2 regions of the Catenibacterium sp. CAG:290 genome follow, and region 1 is predicted to be linked to the other one. Evidence: riboswitches for the same ligand, from Rfam matches in the RefSeq annotation. Region 1 holds a riboswitch; the other holds the start of a gene.
What was found. A riboswitch is a leader RNA that binds a small molecule or an ion and turns the genes downstream of it on or off. The one in region 1 is predicted to bind thiamine pyrophosphate.
Positions count from the first base shown of each region.

Region 2: another riboswitch for thiamine pyrophosphate. It lies ahead of QVO42_RS00515 (energy-coupled thiamine transporter ThiT); the one in region 1 lies ahead of thiC (phosphomethylpyrimidine synthase ThiC).

Region 1 is NZ_FR898797.1:55,709-65,481, forward strand. It holds gene QVO42_RS03955 (arginase family protein) at 1-426, opposite strand, end outside; gene QVO42_RS03960 (6-phospho-beta-glucosidase) at 516-1,940, opposite strand; TPP riboswitch at 2,222-2,331, shown strand; gene thiC (phosphomethylpyrimidine synthase ThiC) at 2,377-3,684, shown strand; gene QVO42_RS03970 (glycoside hydrolase family 1 protein) at 3,726-5,195, opposite strand; gene QVO42_RS03975 (NUDIX domain-containing protein) at 5,314-6,351, opposite strand; gene QVO42_RS03980 (M15 family metallopeptidase) at 6,399-7,052, opposite strand; gene QVO42_RS03985 (hypothetical protein) at 7,123-7,608, opposite strand; gene QVO42_RS03990 (YdcF family protein) at 7,615-8,634, opposite strand; gene metA (homoserine O-acetyltransferase MetA) at 8,677-9,615, opposite strand; gene QVO42_RS04000 (deoxyguanosinetriphosphate triphosphohydrolase family protein) at 9,627-9,773, opposite strand, start outside.
Region 2 is NZ_FR898764.1:282-10,054, forward strand. It holds gene QVO42_RS00510 (acetate/propionate family kinase) at 1-947, opposite strand, end outside; TPP riboswitch at 1,047-1,148, shown strand; gene QVO42_RS00515 (energy-coupled thiamine transporter ThiT) at 1,194-1,739, shown strand; gene QVO42_RS00520 (DUF402 domain-containing protein) at 1,880-2,443, shown strand; gene tsaE (tRNA (adenosine(37)-N6)-threonylcarbamoyltransferase complex ATPase subunit type 1 TsaE) at 2,424-2,870, shown strand; gene tsaB (tRNA (adenosine(37)-N6)-threonylcarbamoyltransferase complex dimerization subunit type 1 TsaB) at 2,863-3,468, shown strand; gene rimI (ribosomal protein S18-alanine N-acetyltransferase) at 3,459-3,896, shown strand; gene tsaD (tRNA (adenosine(37)-N6)-threonylcarbamoyltransferase complex transferase subunit TsaD) at 3,896-4,909, shown strand; gene QVO42_RS00545 (redox-sensing transcriptional repressor Rex) at 4,902-5,546, shown strand; gene asnS (asparagine--tRNA ligase) at 5,552-6,937, shown strand; gene QVO42_RS00555 (metallophosphoesterase family protein) at 6,980-8,407, shown strand; gene QVO42_RS00560 (NAD(P)-dependent oxidoreductase) at 8,404-9,773, shown strand, end outside.

The DNA.
Region 1 (9,773 bases):
TTCAAGTTCTTCTATACTGAAACTTAATACTTTATTCCGTTCCACTGATTTTAAATCATGTTTACTTGGCCCTATTAAGTATAAACGATGAAGGAAAGGGTTTTGTAAAGCTTTTTTAGCCCAATTCCCACAGCTAAGCATATCTCCTACAATAGAAGATTGCATGTCTGTATGGTGATCAATCAAAACAAGATCAAAAGGTTCATGGATAAAATCAGTCATCAATTTAGTGATGTAATGATAATCACCTGAATCAATAAAATGAATACCAGAAATACCATTCTTGCTTATCATCTCTTTTAATTGTTTTTCTGCCTGCTCGTCACAGAATAAGCGTGTTCCTTCAATGTCACTACAATCATAATAAGTTAACTGTGGATAATCCCCTTTATAGGAATGAGTAAAATCAAATACATAGTTACGCATCTTTATCACCTGTTGATAATTATAGTCTTTATTTAGCACTTGTCAAATTTAACTGCTAAAAAGAGATAGCCGCAGCTATCTCTTGAGTATTATAATTCTTCACCGTTTGTTTCAATAACGTGTTTATACCAGTAAAATGATTTCTTCTTACTTCTAGAGAAGTCCCCTTCATGGTTATTATTATAGTTAACATAGATGAAACCATAACGTTTATCATATTCACCAGTAGAAGCAGATACGATATCAAATGGAGACCACATAGTATAACCTAAAAGATCAACACCATCATAAGTGACTGCATCTCTCATTGCTTCAATATGTGCCTTTAAGTAATCAATACGATACTGGTCATCTACAGTACCATCTGCTTCTTTCTTATCATAAGCACCAAAACCGTTTTCTACAATCATCATTGGAAGTTCATAACGATCATAGAACCAGTTTAAGCACCAACGTAATCCTAATGGGTCAATCTGCCATCCCCAGTCAGAAGCCTTTAAGTATTCATTTCTTACAAAGTCTTCACTACAGTAATCAAATGTCTTTTCATTACGTCCTTGATACTTAGTTGCAAATGACATGTAATAAGAGAATCCAATGTAATCTACTTTACCTTCACTTAAGATTTTCTTATCCTCTTCAGTAATGAAATCATATCCTTTTCTTTCAAACTTCTTTAAGATATAGTTTGGATAATGTCCTCTTGCATGTACATCAGTATACCAATATTTCTGATGCATAGCACCTAAGGCATTCATCATATCTTCTGGTTTTGGAGAAGCTGGATAAACACCATTCATACCAATCATACAGCCAACCTTTAAGTCAGGATTGATTTCATGAGCTGCCTTAACTGCAAGTGCTGAAGCGACTAATTCATGATGTGCTGATAAATACATTAAATATTCAGCATCATCACCTTCTTTTAATAATACAGCACCTTCCTGGATTAAGTTATGCTGAGTCGGATCAGCCTGGTTATTGATTTCATTGAATGTCATCCAGTATTTTACTTTATGCTGATATCTTTCAAAACATACCTTTGCGAACTTCACAAACATATCAATGGCTTTACGATTTCTAAATCCTCCATATTCTTTTGCGAGTGCCCAAGGTAATTCAAAATGTGATAATGTGATGACTGGTTCAATACCATATTTTAATAATTCATCAAATACATCATCATAGAACTTTAAACCTTCTTCATTAGGTGTTTCTTCATCTCCTCTTGGGAAGATTCTTGTCCAGGCAATAGAAGTTCTAAATGCCTTGAATCCCATTTCAGCAAGTAATGCGATATCTTCCTTATAATGATGATAGAAGTCTACACCTACATGGTTTGGATAATCTTCTCCAGGAAGAACACCATCTGTTAAACGTCTAGGTGCTCCTGTTACGTTATCTCCCGCTGTTTCTACATCTGTACAGCTGATTCCTTTTCCGCCTTCCTGCCAGGCACCTTCACACTGATGAGCAGCTACTGCGCCACCCCATAAAAAGTCGTCTCTAAACATTGTCTTATCTCCTTTTCTCTTTCTAATAATTATAAATAGAAATGAAAGTGATTTCTATAATTTTCAGAAATAGAGATCAAACTTTCGTAAAAATGTTTCATCTTTACATTATCAGTTCATCAATCCAATAAATAAGTGATATTTTGTTGACAGGATAGTCATAATATAACAATGTTTTCATTGTTACATTATTTGTTCAAAATTTCACAATAATTTTGTAACATTTTTTTAATGAAAGCGTTGCATTTTATTTATATAAGATGTAATATACCACTATCAACCAAATAAAAAAGGGGAGCTGACGCGACGGCTGAGAAGAAATACGATCGGATTTCGACCCATAAAACCTGATACGGATAATGCCGGCGTAGGAATTTTGTTTTTTAGGTATACATGCTCAGGTATACCTTTTTTTATTGTTTAAAGGAGGAAGTGTATGAGTTACACAACACAAATGGATGCTGCAAGACAGGGTATTATTACACCTGAAATGGAAATTGTAGCTGCAAAAGAATCTATGGATGTAGAAGTATTACGTGAGTATATTGCGAAAGGACAGGCTATTATCCCATGTAATAAGAATCATACTTCTATTGATCCGAGTGGTATTGGTTCAATGTTGAAGACTAAGATCAACGTGAACCTAGGTATTTCTAGAGATTGTAAAGACATGGATGTAGAGATTGAAAAGGTTAATAATGCAGTCAAGATGGGTGCTGAATCAATCATGGACTTAAGTTCTTATGGTGATACACGTACTTTTAGAAAAAGATTAACTAAAGAATGTCCTGCCATTATTGGTACAGTCCCTATTTATGATGCTGTTGTTTATTATCATAAAGCTTTAAAAGATATTACGGCAAAAGAATGGTTAGATATTGTAAGAATGCATGCAGAAGATGGTGTGGATTTCATGACTATTCATTGTGGAATCAATAGAGCTATGTATGAACGTTTTAAGAATAATAAGCGTTTAATGAATATTGTTTCTCGTGGTGGTTCTATTATGTTCGCCTGGATGGCTATGACTGGAGAAGAAAATCCATTTTATGAACATTATGATGAAGTATTAGATATCTGCCGTGAATATGATATTACTATGAGTTTAGGTGATGCCTGTCGTGCTGGATGTTTGGCTGATGCAACTGATGTGGCTCAGATTGGTGAATTAGTGACATTAGGAGAATTAACACAACGTGCATGGGATAAAGATGTGCAGGTGATGATTGAAGGTCCTGGTCATATGCCTTTAAATCAGATTGCAGCTAATATGGAAATCCAGAAGACAATCTGTAAAGGTGCACCTTTCTATGTATTAGGCCCTCTAGTAACCGATATTGCCCCTGGTTATGATCATATTACTGCTGCCATCGGTGGTGCCATTGCAGCCACTTATGGTGCGTCATTCTTATGTTATGTGACTCCTGCAGAACATCTTCGTCTGCCTAATCTAGATGATGTTAAAGAAGGTATTATTGCATCTAAGATTGCAGCACATGCAGCAGATATAGCGAAGGGTATTCCTGGTGCCATGGAATTAGATAATAAGATGGCATGTGCAAGAAAGAAGCTGGACTGGGAAGAAACATTCAAGTATTCTATTGATCCAGAAAAAGCAAGACGTTATCGTGCTGAAGCAGCACCTGAAAAAGAAGATACATGTTCTATGTGTGGTAACTTCTGTGCCGTTAAGAATATGAACCGTATTCTTGATGGTGAGATTGTAAATATCTTTGATGAATAAGAAAAAAGGCGTAACTCGTATATGAGTTACGTCTTGTTGTATTAGTCTAAATCAGCACCATTAGATTCGCAGACTTTCTTATACCAGAAGAATGAATCTTTCTTGCTTCTAGAGAAGTCCCCAGTTCCATCATCATGTCTATCTACATAGATGAAACCATAACGTTTCGCATACTGTCCAGTACCTGCAGATACTAAGTCGATTGGTCCCCAAGTTGTATAACCGATTAGTGGTACACCATCTTCGATAGCTTTATCCATTGCTTTAATATGATCTCTGAAGTAATCAATTCTATAAGTATCATGTACAGAACCATCTTCTTCTACCTTATCAAATGCACCAAAACCATTTTCTACAACCATTAATGGTATATGAGGATAACGGTCATGTAGGATATTTAATGTATATCTTAATCCATCAGGGTCAATCTGCCATCCCCAGTCAGAAGCCTTTAAGTAGGGGTTCTTAGCACCTGTTGCAAGGTTACCATTTGTCTTTTCAGCATTTTCATCAACTGTTACACAGTTAGACATATAGTAAGAGAATGTATAGAAGTCAATAACACCTTCTTTAATGATTTTCTTATCTTCTTCAGTAATAAATGAAGTATCAATACCATGATCCTTGAAATATCTGAACATATATGTTGGATATTCACCACGAACCTGTACATCACCACAGAAGTTATTCTTGAAGTTATCTTCATTAAATGCTGCAAGAATATCTTTTGGATTTGGTGTTAATGGATATAAAGTTGTATGAGCAATCATGTTGCCAATCATGAAATCAGGATTGATCTTATGACCTTCTATTACAACTAATGCACTTGCAACAAACTGATTATGTAATGCTTCAAATGTTTTCTGAGGGTTAGATTTTAATTTGTTTAGTGGAATACGTTCATCAGAGTTAACATCTTCTGGGTCCATGATACCTAAACCATAAAGGTCACCTAATCCACCTTCACCCATACATGCGATATTGATTTCGTTAAATGTTAACCAGTATTTAACCTTATCCTTATAACGTTTCATACAAGTAGTTGCATACTTAACGAACATATCAACCACTCTTCTATCAGAGAAACCATTGTATTTAGTCACAATGTTCCAAGGAATTTCATAATGACATAATGTAACTAAAGGTTCAATATTGTGTTTCTTACATTCGTCAAATACCTTGTCGTAGAAAGCTAAACCTTCTTCATTAGGTGTTTCATCATCACCATTAGGGAAAATTCTACCCCAGTTGATTGATAATCTGAATACATTCCATCCCATTTCTGCAAATAAAGCAATATCTTCAGCATAATGATGATAGAAATCAATTGCTTCATGGCTTGGATAGAACGCAGTCTTATCAGTCTTTGGTAAGAATGTTCTTGGAGTATTTACATCTCCACCAAGTAACATATCTGGTACTGATAAACCTTTACCATCTTCTAAATAAGCACCTTCACACTGATTGGCAGCAACTGCGCCACCCCATAAAAATCCTTTTGGAAAACCCATTTCCTTTACCTCCGTTCATCTTTTCTGTATGTATTATATACATAATAAAAATCATTATAATTAATTTTCATCAAATGAAAACAATTTACACCATATGAAAATTATCAAAAGTTATTATTTAGAATAAATCCCCTCTTTTATGTTCTCCCATATTAGACATAATACATTCTTGATGTTTCTTATGAACAATATCCCATACATACTCCATACCTGTTGCAAGTGCCTGATTTAAAAAATCTTCTTTATCAATCCAATAAACCTCTCCTTCATTACTTGAATGAAGAACTCCTTCATACTCACTTGCCTTATAGACTAGAATAATATTATGAATAGAATGCTTATACCAATGATATAAACCACATAAATATGGATTCTTAATTGTAAGACCTGTTTCTTCATTCACTTCTCTAATCATAGCATCTTTGAATATTTCTTCTTTTTCTACATGACCACCAGGAAAAGTAATACCTGTATAGGAATCATTGACTTTATTCTGTACTAAGACATGTCCTTTATCATCTTCAATCATACACATATTCATCAAGCAGACATCTTCCTTACGACGTTTCTTTACACCTTTAAACTCAATTGCCTGTACTGGGCATATCTCTAAACAGGCCCCACAATGAAGACATTGTGAGACATCTATTACTTCATTATGAATACAACGTTGAGGACATATAGTCTCACATTTGCCACAATGAATACAGCAATCAGTAATGGTATAATAAGTACCATGTTCTTTACTGTTAATAGTAATAGGTGCTCTTTTGATGTGTGCTGGATCACTGATATCAAAATATTCACCAGAAGCTTCATATAAGCAGAAGACATCCAATACCTTTCTTGTATCTTCTGGATAGATAGACTGCATATAAGTATTCTTTAGGAAAATCTCATCAAGTTTGTGAGACCCAATATTCTTAACCTTACCACTTAAACTAAAAGATACTTTTCCTTTAAGTCCTGTTAAGGAAATATACTCCTGATCCATGAGTTCCTGATAGAAACTCTTACCTCTTGCAGTTAAGAAGTAAATACCTTCTTTATCATACAACATTAAGTCGATGATTCTTGTGATTGGTTTTCCTTCACTATTAATAGTTGCCATTGTGACAGAATGAATGTCTTCAACAAGTAATTTGATATAATCCATAAAATACCTCCAGGTATCAGTTTATACCATAAACAAAAGAGAGTCTATTACAGACTCTCTACATGCTCTTCTAAACATAGATTTTTTTGATACATCTTTAAAGCAGCTTTTTTACCTACATAACGATAATGCCATGGTTCATGCTTAATATGTGTTATAGATGTTTTATTCTTAGGATAACGTTTCACAAAACCATACTTATATGCATTTCTTTCTAACCATCTATAAGCAGACTGATTGGTTGTATAACGGTTATCCCCTACTATATCCACTGCAAGTCCTAATTGATGTTCACTTCTACCTGGGGCTGATACATAATTTAATGCATATCTTCTTGCAAGAATCGTAAATAAACCTTTATTTTTATAATAGTTTGTACGATTATCCAGGATCTTCTGCTGTGAATAAGATGATCGATATCCTTCATTCACCTGCATGTAAATATCATCTTTTCTCGCATCTCTAAACATTTGTGATAGTTCAGGAACGATACGTGAATCTACTTCTTTCCCATTATTCAACTTTGTAAGTATTACTTTATAGTTATCTGGTATTTTACTTGTATGATTCACAAGCATAAGATTCCAGCCATGATTTGTAGAAGCATCTTCTATAAAAGTATCTGAACGAAATATAATATATCCTGATAATATGAGTAATAGTATTCCTAGAACTAAAAGACATTTCTTGAATAATCGCATTTCTTTTCACCTCACAATAGTTATATCGTGAAATGTTAAAAAGAAACATCTCAATTTCCTTACAAAAATATTAAGATTTACTTACTTGATTACAATTTTTCGTGATAAACAAGATAATAGGACGAAGGAATCCACAAGAGAAAACACTTAATACAATTAGCCATGATGCATATTTACATCTTTTAGATAAGAAGTGATAGGCAATAATATGATCGACAATAAAACCAATAATTAATATCACTAGAAACACAACAAATAAAAGATAGTTTAATTCGTCCATCACAAATAAGACATATCCAATAATTAATACAGGAAAAGCACAGAGAGAGGATATAATACCGAGCACATGATCTCCTGTGATATTTCCTAGTAAATATTTATTATAGAAAGGAAACCAGCCACGATAGGTTTTAGTATCTAATAATGAAGATACAAGGAATCCTTCAAAAAGGTAACCTACTACATAAGTACAGAGTATACCTATAAATAAAGATACAAAGATAAGAAATAGCGTAGACAATATGCCCATTAGAAAAAATACACTTAATGCACCCATAACCATTTACCTCACAATCGAAAAAATAACAACAAATATACTGTAGAGAATAATCACAATACTATGCTTCTTCCATGTCATGCTTAAGTAACCTATGAATTCTCTAATCAAAGCATTTAATGTAAAATACCATTTAGTGACTGAACCAAAGCCAATACATCTAATTCCCAAATCTTTCGCAAGTATCAAGGCTCTAAAAACATGATAGGACGTAGTAACAAGTCCAACTCGTGGAGATTCTTTAGTCATAAGTTTTGATGAGAATAAGAGGTTTTCTTTTGTATCCGTAGATTTGTCTTCAATGATTATCTTACTCTCATCAATACCTTTATTGATGGCATATCGTGCCATGGCTTCTCCTTCAGGAATATCTTCTCCCTTGCCTTGTCCTCCAGACATAATGACTAAAGCTTTTGGATTCTTTTTTAGGATTTCTATTCCTTTATCAATTCTACTTGCGAGTAATGGAGGCACCTGTTCTCCTTTGATGCCTGCTCCTAATACTATTATATAATCCAGTTTCCTTTTTTTGAATAAGTGAAATGTATTTAGGAAAGCAGAAAGGCAATAGCTAGCAAGAACGGATAAGAAATAGAAAACCGTAAATGATATGATTGCATAGAGAGCTGTCATTATTTTATTAGAAGACTTAAAAAAGATTGGTCCTATAAAGAGATAAACAAATAATCCTATCGCAAATCCTAGAGATAGAAGGTTAGTGAATTTCAATCCTTCATGTTTAATGACTTTAATTCCTTCTACAAAGAACATAATAATAGTTGCAAGTGGAAAAAACAGGATAACCAGTACTGCAACAGCGGCTAATAGAACCCCTATATCCATAATAAGTGGATAATGAGTTAATGTTTCAGAATAGTAGAACGCATAGAAGAAAGCTGTAATAATAGTCATAAGTGAAAGCCCAAAGAACCCAACACCACTCCACAAGGTACGTGATTCATAACGCATAAGCATGCAATACATGAAATATAAGATCAATAATATAATGAGTGGAATAAATAACACAAAAATCACCTCCTAATATAAAAAGCCACCTAGAAAGATGGCTTATTTCTTACGTTCATGAAGATCACTTAGATCATATGGTGTTTCCTGGTAAACATAATAGTTCAACCAGTTAGAGAATAAGAGATAGGCATGTGAACGCCATTTTACTTGTATTTCCTGAGATGGATCATCATCAAGATAATAGTTTTTAGGTAGTTCAGCAGTGACATCTGGTTTCTCTTTGTCACGCTTATATTCTTTATCTAATGTATCTGGATCATATTCAGGATGTCCTGTCACAAAGAACTGAGAACCATCCTTAGAAGCCACCAAATAGACGCCTGCATCATCACTTTCAGCAAGTATATCTAAGTTAGAATTACTTGCAACATCTTCCTTTAAAACAGTTGTATAACGTGAATGTGGTGCATAGAACTGATAATCAAAACCTCTTAAAATCTTTCTTCTCATCTTTCTTTGATTAGTATGATGACGATATACACCAGTTAATTTATGCTTCAATAAGTACTTATCAATACCATAATAATAATGTAAAGCGGCCTGTGAAGCCCAGCAGATAAAGAAAGAACTAAAAACATGTGTCTTGGCCCATTCAAGGATTTCACATAATTCATTCCAATAGTCTACTTCTTCAAAAGGCATCTGTTCTACAGGAGCACCTGTAATAATCATACCATCATAAGAATTCTCTTTAATATCTTTAAATGTCTTATAGAAAGTAAGTAAATGTTCCTTAGGAACATTCTTAGAATCATGTGTAGACATATGAATAAGTTCTACTTCAAGCTGTAATGGTGTATTAGATAATAATCTTAATAATTGTGTTTCTGTTGTAATCTTTAAAGGCATGATATTCACAATTAAAATTTTTAAAGGTCTAATACGCTGTGTAGTCGCACGTGTCTGGTTCATCACAAAGATGTTTTCAGCCGTTAAAACTTTATATGCTGGTAAATCATCTGGTATATTAATTGGCATAAAAATTCCCCCTATCTATATGCAAGTAATTCATCAAATGCATCAATAATAAAATGATCAGTCATCCCTGATAAATAATCAATTATACTTTTTTCTAAGGCATGTGAATCATTCTCAAAGTCATAGACTATATGATTTTGATAACGTTCATCATGAAG
Region 2 (9,773 bases), on a different contig from region 1:
TCTACAAAATAAGAACCAATATAATCAGCAACACGTTTTCTAAACATGTTAAAAGCTAATTCGGCTCTTTGGTTACCAGCATCTTTTGCATCAATGATATCTCTCATATCACCAGACACTCCAGATACACCTAATAAACCAGATTCCTTATTCAACATCTTGAATACAGTCTTCATATCATATCCAAGATTTTCAATTAAGTGGTCTACAACAGATGCATCAATATCACCAGAACGAGTTGCCATCATGACACCAGCAAGAGGTGTAAGACCCATTGAAGTATCAATAGATTTACCATCCTTTACAGCACAAAGTGAAGCACCTGCACCTAAATGACATACAATAATATTAGCATGTTCAGGGTTGCCTAATAATTCCTGAGTACGCTTTGATACATAGTAATGAGAAGTACCATGTGCACCATATTTTCTAATCTTGTTTTCTTCATAGAACTTATATGGGATTGGGTAAACTGCGTTTTCAAGCTTAATAGAGTGATGGAATGCTGTATCGAATACTACAACAGCACCTGCAGTAGGAATAGCTTCCTTGAATGCTTTGATACCAATAATATGTGCAGGGTTATGAAGTGGTGCAAGTGGTGATAATTCATCAATCTTAGCGATCACATCATCATCTACAACACAAGACCCATCAAAATAAGGACCACCTTGTACAACACGATGACCAATACCCTTGATTTCATCTAAATGTTCAACAATCTTCTTTTCAATTAATGTATCAAGTAATACTTGTACTGCTTCCTTGTGAGTAGGAACTGCAAAGACCTTCTTATCTTTAGTACCATTATACTTGATAGTGAAGATTGAATCTTCCATACCGATTCTTTCAATAATACCAGAAGTGATAACACTTTCAGTATTCATTTCAAATAACTGGAACTTCAATGAAGAACTTCCACAGTTAACTGCTAAAACTTTTGACATGCTTATATCCTCCTAAACACCCCTATTATAAACAGAAACCCCTAACATTTCTACTATAAATTTAGATTACGTGACAAAAAGAATGTTCTGTAATATAATCATTACTGCCAGGGGCGCATTTATTGCTGAGATAGGTGAAAGCCTTGTCCCTTAGCATCTGATCTGGGTAATACCAGCGTAGAGAGGCCGTACTTTTTTAGTGACTTCTTTGCGTCATCTTAGTCATTAGAAAGGGGAGATTTATAAATGAATAAGAAGACATTATCCACTCGAGCAATTGCTTATGTTGCGTTATTTATCGCTATGCAGTTAGTTCTAGAAGTACTATTTAAGGTGATTCCAGGACAGCCACAGGGTGGTTCTATTACTTTAAGTTTATTACCAATCGTACTTGCAAGCTATTTAATGGGTGCACAGTATGGAATTATTGTAGGTGTTGGTGCCACTGCTATGCAGTTTGTATTAGGTCTTGCTTTATATTATGGACCTTGGTCTGTTGTGTTAGACTATCTTGTACCATTATCAGCACTTGGTATTGCAGGCTTTATTCCTAATTTTAAATCAGGTAAGACTGAAGTTTATACAGGAATATTCGTAGGAATGATCCTTAAGTTCATTTCACATTTATTATCTGGTGCTGTATTATTTGCAAGCTATGCACCTAAGAACATGAACCCTTGGGTTTATTCATTCTTATACAACATTGGTTATAATGTAGGTACACTTATTTTAACTTATGTAGTATTTGCACTTATTTATCCAAAACTTCAGAAAGCATTTAAGGCTATTTAACAGTGGGAGACCACTGTTTTTTTTATATAAAAACAAAACAATAACTTAAAAAGGCTTTATTTAGGAAAAAACAGGTGAGGTTTATGTACATTTCACCTGTTTTTTGCTATGATATTCGATAGGTTGAAAGAGGTTTGATTATGAAGAATTCATTAGTGGGGCAGGATGTGCTCATCCATTGCTATAAACATGACGGTAAACCACATCGTACGTGGTCACGCTGTAAGATATTAGAAGAAACAGATCGCCATTTTATCGGTATAAATAATAATACATTAGTTACAGAATCAGATGGTCGTTCCTGGGTCACTAAAGAACCAGCTATCTGTTATTTTCCTAAGGATAGATGGTATAATGTAATTTGTATGATTAGAAGTGATGGTATCTATTATTATTGTAATATTGCCTCTCCTATATTATATGATGGAGAAGCACTTAAATATATTGATTATGACCTTGATTTAAAGGTATGGCCTGGCTATCGTTATAAGGTCTTAGATGAAGGTGAATATGCGGCTCATCGTATTAAATATCAATATTCAGATGAATTAGATGAGATATTCCATGAACAGCTCAATCGTTTGATTGTGATGACGATGAATGCATCTGGTCCTTTTCGTGCAGGATTTGCTCAGGAGTGGTATAATAAGTATCAGCAGATGATGAAAAATAGAGGAACTAAAAATGATAAACTTAAAAAATGAAGCTGAAATGATTGCTTTTGGTAAACGTATTGGAGAAACAATCTTTCCCCATTCTATTATCACATTAACAGGTGATTTAGGGGCTGGTAAGACTACATTCACAAAAGGAATAGGACAGGGACTTGAAATCAAGAAGATCATCAATTCTCCAACTTTTACTATTGTGAAGGTTTATTCTGGACGTATGACCCTTTATCATTTTGATGCATATCGCCTAGAAGGGGCAGATGATGATCTGGGGTTTGAAGAGATGTTTGAAGATGATGGCTTATGTGTGATTGAATGGCCACAGTTTATTGAAGACATTATTCCAGAAGAAAGATTAGAAATAGAAATAATAAAGAATGAAGATGAAACACGTTCTTTAAAGCTTCACCCTATCGGTGAAAAATATGAGAACTATGTGAGGGAGGTTACGCATGATTAGTTTAGTGATGGATACATCAAATAGTTATTTAGCTGTAGGCTTATATCAAGATAATGTGTGTCTAGAAGCCTTCCAGGAAAAAGGTTCTAGAAGACAATCAGAAAAAGCAATTCCTACATTAAAGGAAGTGCTTGATCGTCATCATATTGCATTAAAGGATGTCAATGAAATGATTATCACATCAGGACCTGGCTCTTATACAGGTGTTAGAGTCGCAATGACTATCGCCAAGACACTTGCTGCAGTATCTGATGTAAGAATTAAATCAGTCAGTTCTTTAGCTGCTTATGCTGGTATGAATCAGGCATTAAGTGTTATTGATGCAAGAGGACATAAGGTCTTTGTTGGTGTTTATGAAAATGGTCTTCCTTTAATTAAGGAACAGGTCGTGACTTTAGAAGACTTTGCCCACTTACGTGCTGAATATGAAGACTTTGAACTTGTGGGTGAAGTAGGATGTCTTGGATTAGATGAAAAAGAATGTGATCTTTGTGCTAATATTTATGCATTAGGTCAGATGGCTGATCCAATCAAGAATGTTGATCTATTAGTACCAACTTATATTAAAGATGTTGAGGCTAAGAAAGCATGTTATTAAGAGAAATGCAGGAAGAAGATCTTGATGAAATTGAAAGACTAGAAGGGTTATTATTTACCCCTGCCTGGTCTAAAGAAGATTTTCTTCATGAACTAAAAACAAATGATTATGCTCATTATTATGTTCTTGTAGATGATAAAATTGTTGGTTATGCAGGATTCTGGTATGCTTATGAAAACTGTGAATTGACTACAATTGGTATTGATCCAAATTATCAGGGAAAAGGCCTTTCTAAGTTATTGATGGATTATGGATTAAAAGAAGGACATAATAAAGGATGTATGAATTATAGTTTGGAAGTACGTGTATCAAATGAACGTGCGATTCGTTTATATAAGAAGTATGGCTATGAGATATGTGCTATACGTAAAGATTATTATGCAGACCATGAGGATGCCTATCTCATGGTAAGAAAGGAGGAAAAATAATGGCTGTTATTCTTGCTATTGAATCAAGCTGTGATGAAATGAGTGTTGCAATCCTTAAGGATGGAAAAGAGTTATTAAGTCATGTTGTTGCATCACAGATTGATATCCATAAACAATATGGTGGGGTTGTACCAGAAATTGCCAGTCGTAAGCATGTTGAATGTGTCAGCACTGTTTTAAAGGAAGCACTTAGCCAGGCAGATATCTCTATTGAGGAGATTGATGCAATTGCAGTCACTAAAGGACCAGGACTTGTAGGTTCTTTACATGTTGGGATGCAGGAAGCTAAGACACTCGCTATTTATTTAAATAAACCACTTATTGGTGTACATCATATTGCGGGGCATATTTATGCCAATGAACTCGTCAATGATATTGAATATCCTGCAATGGCATTAGTTGTTTCAGGAGGACACACAGAACTTGTTTATATGAAAAAGGAATTCTCTTTTGAGGTCATCGGTACAACATTTGATGATGCAATTGGTGAAGCCTATGACAAGGTAGGACGTGTTCTACATCTTCCATATCCTGGAGGACCTGTATTAGATAAAATGGCACATGAGGGAACTCATAGCTATACACTTCCAAAACCACTTGATGATGGAAGCTATAACTTTAGCTTCAGTGGCTTAAAGAGCGCTGTCATCAACTTAAAGCATAATGCAGACCAAAGAGGAGAGGAAATCAATGGCAATGACTTAGCCTGCTCATTCCAGGATGTGGCTATGGATACGATTGCTTCTAAAGCTTTAGCTGCTGCTCATGATCTTGGTGTAAAGCAGATTATTGTAGCAGGTGGTGTAAGTGCGAACAAAGGTCTCAGAGAAAAAATGAGTACAAGTGATATTCCTGTTATTTTTCCACCATTGAAGTATTGTACAGATAATGCAGCAATGATTGCATCTGCTGCAAGTATTATGTATAAATATAATATGTTTGCCCCTTTGGACTTATCTGTTAAGCCGGATTATGACTTAGAGGCGGAAAGTGTAGGAGACAACTATGAGTAATGAAAAGAAACAGAAAATTTCACGTGCGACGATGACACGTTTTCCTGTTTATTTGAAGGCTTTAAGAGTTATGGGACATGAAGGTAAAGAAAACTTCTTATCGAGTGAACTTGCAGAAGTTACTCATATCCAGGATACGACTATTCGTCGTGATTTTGGCTTTTTGCCTCAGAAGAATACACTTGGTAAAAGAGGCTATGGTTATGATACAAAAGAGATGATTGAAACGCTCAGTGATTTCTTAGGTTTAGGACTTGATGAACCTATTATTCTCATTGGTGTAGGTAACTTAGGATCAGCTATTTTGAAATATAACCGCTGGAAATATACAGTGGGACAGATTGTCTGTGCTTATGATAAAGATGCTAATATTGAAGGTGAACGTTTTGGTGTCAAGATTCATAAGAGTGATGATTTGGAAAAAACATTTCCTAAGGACTGTAAGATTGCGATTCTCGCAATTTCTGATAATGTACAGGAAATGGTGGACCGCTTAGTAGCATTAGGGATTAAAGGCATTGTAGACTTCACCCACTCTCATTTTATTGTGCCTCAGGGAGTAGAGGTACAGAATGTGGATGTTGTTGTCGCAATACAAGAATTAGAATTAAAAATGAAATCAAATACAAAGGAGTAAGAAGGATGTTTGAATTTATGACAGTAAGAGAACTTTATGAAATCTGTCGTGCAGATAACGCAGTAGAAACAGATAACGTAGAGTATGTAGAATTAGAAGGATGGGTAAGAACAAATAGAGATAGTGGTAAACTAGGATTCATCGCATTAAATGATGGTTCTTATTTTAGAAATTGTCAGGTTGTTTATTTAGAAGAAAAATTAAAGAACTTCGATGAAGTTTCACATATCGCAACTGGTTCAGCTATTCATGTATTAGGTAAGTTAAAATTAACACCTGATGCAAAGCAGCCATTTGAAGTAGAAGCCACTGAAATTATTCTTGAAGGTGACTGTGATAGTGATTACCCATTACAGAAGAAGAGACACTCTTTTGAATTTATGAGAGAAATCCCTCATTTAAGACCAAGAGCAAACTCATTCTATGCTATCTTCAGATTAAGATCTGTATTATCTATGGCTATTCATGAGTTCTTCCAGGATCAGGGATTCGTCTATGTACATACACCAATCATTACATCTAATGACGGTGAAGGTGCTGGAGAAATGTTTAGAGTCACAACTATCGATGATACTGATTTCTCTAAGGATTTCTTTGAAAAAGAAGCTTACTTAACAGTAACAGGACAGTTACATGTAGAAGCATTCGCAATGGCATTTAGAGATGTATATACTTTCGGTCCTGCATTTAGAGCTGAAAACTCAAATACATCAAGACATGCCAGTGAATTCTGGATGGTAGAACCAGAAATCGCATTTGCTGATCTTGAAGATGATATGTGTTTAATTGAAGAAATGGTTAAATACTGTATTCAGTACTGCTTAGATAATGCTCCAGAAGAAATGAAATTCTTTGAACAGATGGTTGACCATGACTGTATCAACCGTATCACAAAGGTTAGAGATTCTCACTTTGCACGTATGACTTATACAGAAGCTATTGATCATCTATTAAAAGCTGATGTGAAGTTTGACAACAAGGTTGAATGGGGTATTGATTTAAATGCTGAACATGAACGTTATATCTGTGAAGAAGTTGTAGGTGGTCCTGTATTCTTAACAGATTATCCAAAAGAAATCAAAGCATTCTATATGCGTTTAAATGATGACAACAAGACAGTTGCAGCTTGTGACTTATTAGTGCCTGGCATCGGTGAATTAGTTGGTGGTTCACAAAGAGAAGAACGTTATGATGTTCTTGAAAAGCTTATGGATGAAAAGGGCATGAACAAAGAAACACTACAGTGGTATATGGATTTACGCCGCTTTGGTGGATGTAAGCATGCTGGATTCGGCTTAGGTTTTGACCGTTTCTTAATGTATTTAACTGGTATGGCTAACATCAGAGATGTAGAACCATTCCCACGTACACCACGTAACTTAAAATTCTAAAAGACCACATATGTGGTCTTTTTTCTTAAAGGAAGTACTATTATGGATGAATTTAGTGGTATTAATGCTTTTTTTAATATGATTTATCATCATGACCGTGCTTTTTCTCGTGCTTTATTGGATTACCAATCTTTTAATGATTATCGACAGTGGTTAAGAGATCATCATATAGAAATAAGAGAACTCGATATGATTGATGAGTATTCATTCAGCATGATTCGTCCTGGTATGACAATCAAGGATATATCCATGCTGACACATACTAATTTGCAAGAAGGTTTACAACGTATCCGTTCTTTCCTTGAAGATAAGATTTTCTTATTTCTTATTCCTGGTATTAATAAAGAAATTAAAGACTATTCTTTTACAGGGGTGGACTATATCTTTACAATAAGCAAACCTTTTAAGCAGGAAGACTTGTCTTTCTTAGACCCATTCCCTGGACTACTTGAAGCTTTATTTTATGCAGATGAATGGCCTGGAGGACTCATATTTAATTCTAAACATGCATCCTTTTACCCATTACATAGTATTTCTCAGGCAAAGGCATTACAAAAGAGAATTGATGAGAAGACAATGTTTAATAAAGAAAGTCATTCTTCATTTATTTATCATTTATCTGATTTACATCTAGGTCCTAAAAAGAAGCTGAAAGCAGTCTCTAATTTACTAGATTCATTAGATGAATGTGATCAATATGCACAGAGTTCTCATCAAAAGCAGGTCTTTATTACAGGAGATCTTATGAACTCTCCTAATACAAAGAATATGTATCAGGCCAATGGCTTTATGACAATGATTAGAAAGAGATATAAGGCAGATATCACCTTTGTGTTAGGTAACCATGATATGATAGTAAAAGGCTTGAGTATTGGTGGAAGACAACGTACAAAAGTCATAGCCTATTTACTAGGTGAAAAGATCAAGGTTATAGAAAAAGATAAGATTGTACTTGTAAAGATAGATTCTAATGCTGGTGGTAATTTAGCTAGAGGAATGATCACAAGAAGACAATTAGATCAAATAGACTCAGAACTTGCAGGTATAGAAAATCTAGAAGATTATACGATTGTGGTCTTACTACATCATCATGTATTTAAAGTCTCTAAGTCAGACTTCTTAAAAATACAATGGCGTGAAAAATCTATATTTGGAAGTATATTGGATAAATCTAAGGCACTTGTAGATGCAGAAATGTTTGCCACATGGCTCACACAGCGTCATATTAAATATGTGCTTCATGGTCATAAGCATGTGCCTTATTTCATGAATAAAAAAGGTACATACTATATCTCAGCAGGAAGTGCAACAGGTGGCTTAAAAGAAAGTGAAAGTCATTACTATTCTTATAATGTATTACGTTATGATTATATGGATAAGAAGATGAAAACATGTCTGATCTTCTATGATGATAAAAAGAAAGCAGAAAGACAACGTGTTGAAGTATATTTAATGGAGGAAGATGAATGAAATTAGTTGATAAAATGAAAGATGAGCGATTAGGGATTGCGATTTTATATAACTTCTCAAAGGGATATGCAAAACCTGTTCCTATGGAACTTTATGACATTGTATTACCTTTTATTTATCATGATGCATTTAGAAAAGAAATTTTAAAGCATGATACATTAAAAGATGTTATTGAAGCATCAATTGAAGCAGATCCACATTTTAAAGAAGTGATTCTAGAGGCCGTAAATGATGATGAAGGCATTACTTCTAAAGCATTAGGAATGGCCATGATGGGTGGAATGCTCACATATGAGATGATTGATGGAAAAGTTTGTGGGAAATTACACGAAGCTGAAGTTTTAGACTTTAATGAATGTATTATTTTTGGTAAGATGATGCAGGACCATACAAAAGAAGAAATTCTTGATTTATTACATCAGGAACTTCGTATTGTCTTCTTGCAGGTAGAAACACTTGGAAAAGATGTGGATACACATATCTTTGATGATCTTGGAAGAGTGACTTATCATGAAAATGTAGACCAGTTAGATGTTATTTCTCTTTGTAAGGATGCAGATATTGTTATTACAAATAAGAATCTGTTTAGAAAAGTAGAAATTGACCGCTGTCCATATCTTAAGATGATTGCTGTAACAGCCACTGGTACAAACAATGTGGATTTGGATTATGCAAAAGAAAAGGGAATTCGAGTAGCCAACGTGAAAGGATATTCTACTGAAGCTGTTGCCCAGCTTACTCTTGCATTATGTCTAGAACTTATTGAACATACATCACGCTATGATAGTTATGTAAAATCACATCAATATGAAAAGGATAAGGTCTTTTCATTCTTTGGTTACTCGTTTCATGAACTATCTACTATGACTTGGGGAATTGTTGGTCTAGGCGCAATCGGTCAGCGCGTTGCACGTATTGCGGAAGCATTAGGATGTCAGGTGCAGTATTATTCTACAACTGGACATCATCAGGATGAACACTTCAAGCAGGTGGATTTTGATACATTACTTAAAACAAGTGACATTATTTCTATTCATTCACCTCTTACAAAAGAGACAGAACATTTATTTAATGCAGAAGCTTTCAAGAAGATGAAAGATACAGCTTATCTCATTAATGTAGGACGTGGTCCTATTATCGATGAAGAAGCATTAAGTGATGCATTAAATAATAACCTTATTGCTGGAGCAGGTTTAGATGTATTTGAAAAAGAACCACTTCCTTCAACAAGTCCTTTATATAGTGTTGATCCTCAAAAGGTCGTTTTCACACCACATGTTGCATGGGGTTCAGTAGAAGCAAGACATCGTTTGATTCTTGAAGTACGTGAAAACATTATCGCTTTTATTAAAGGCGAGGACCGTAA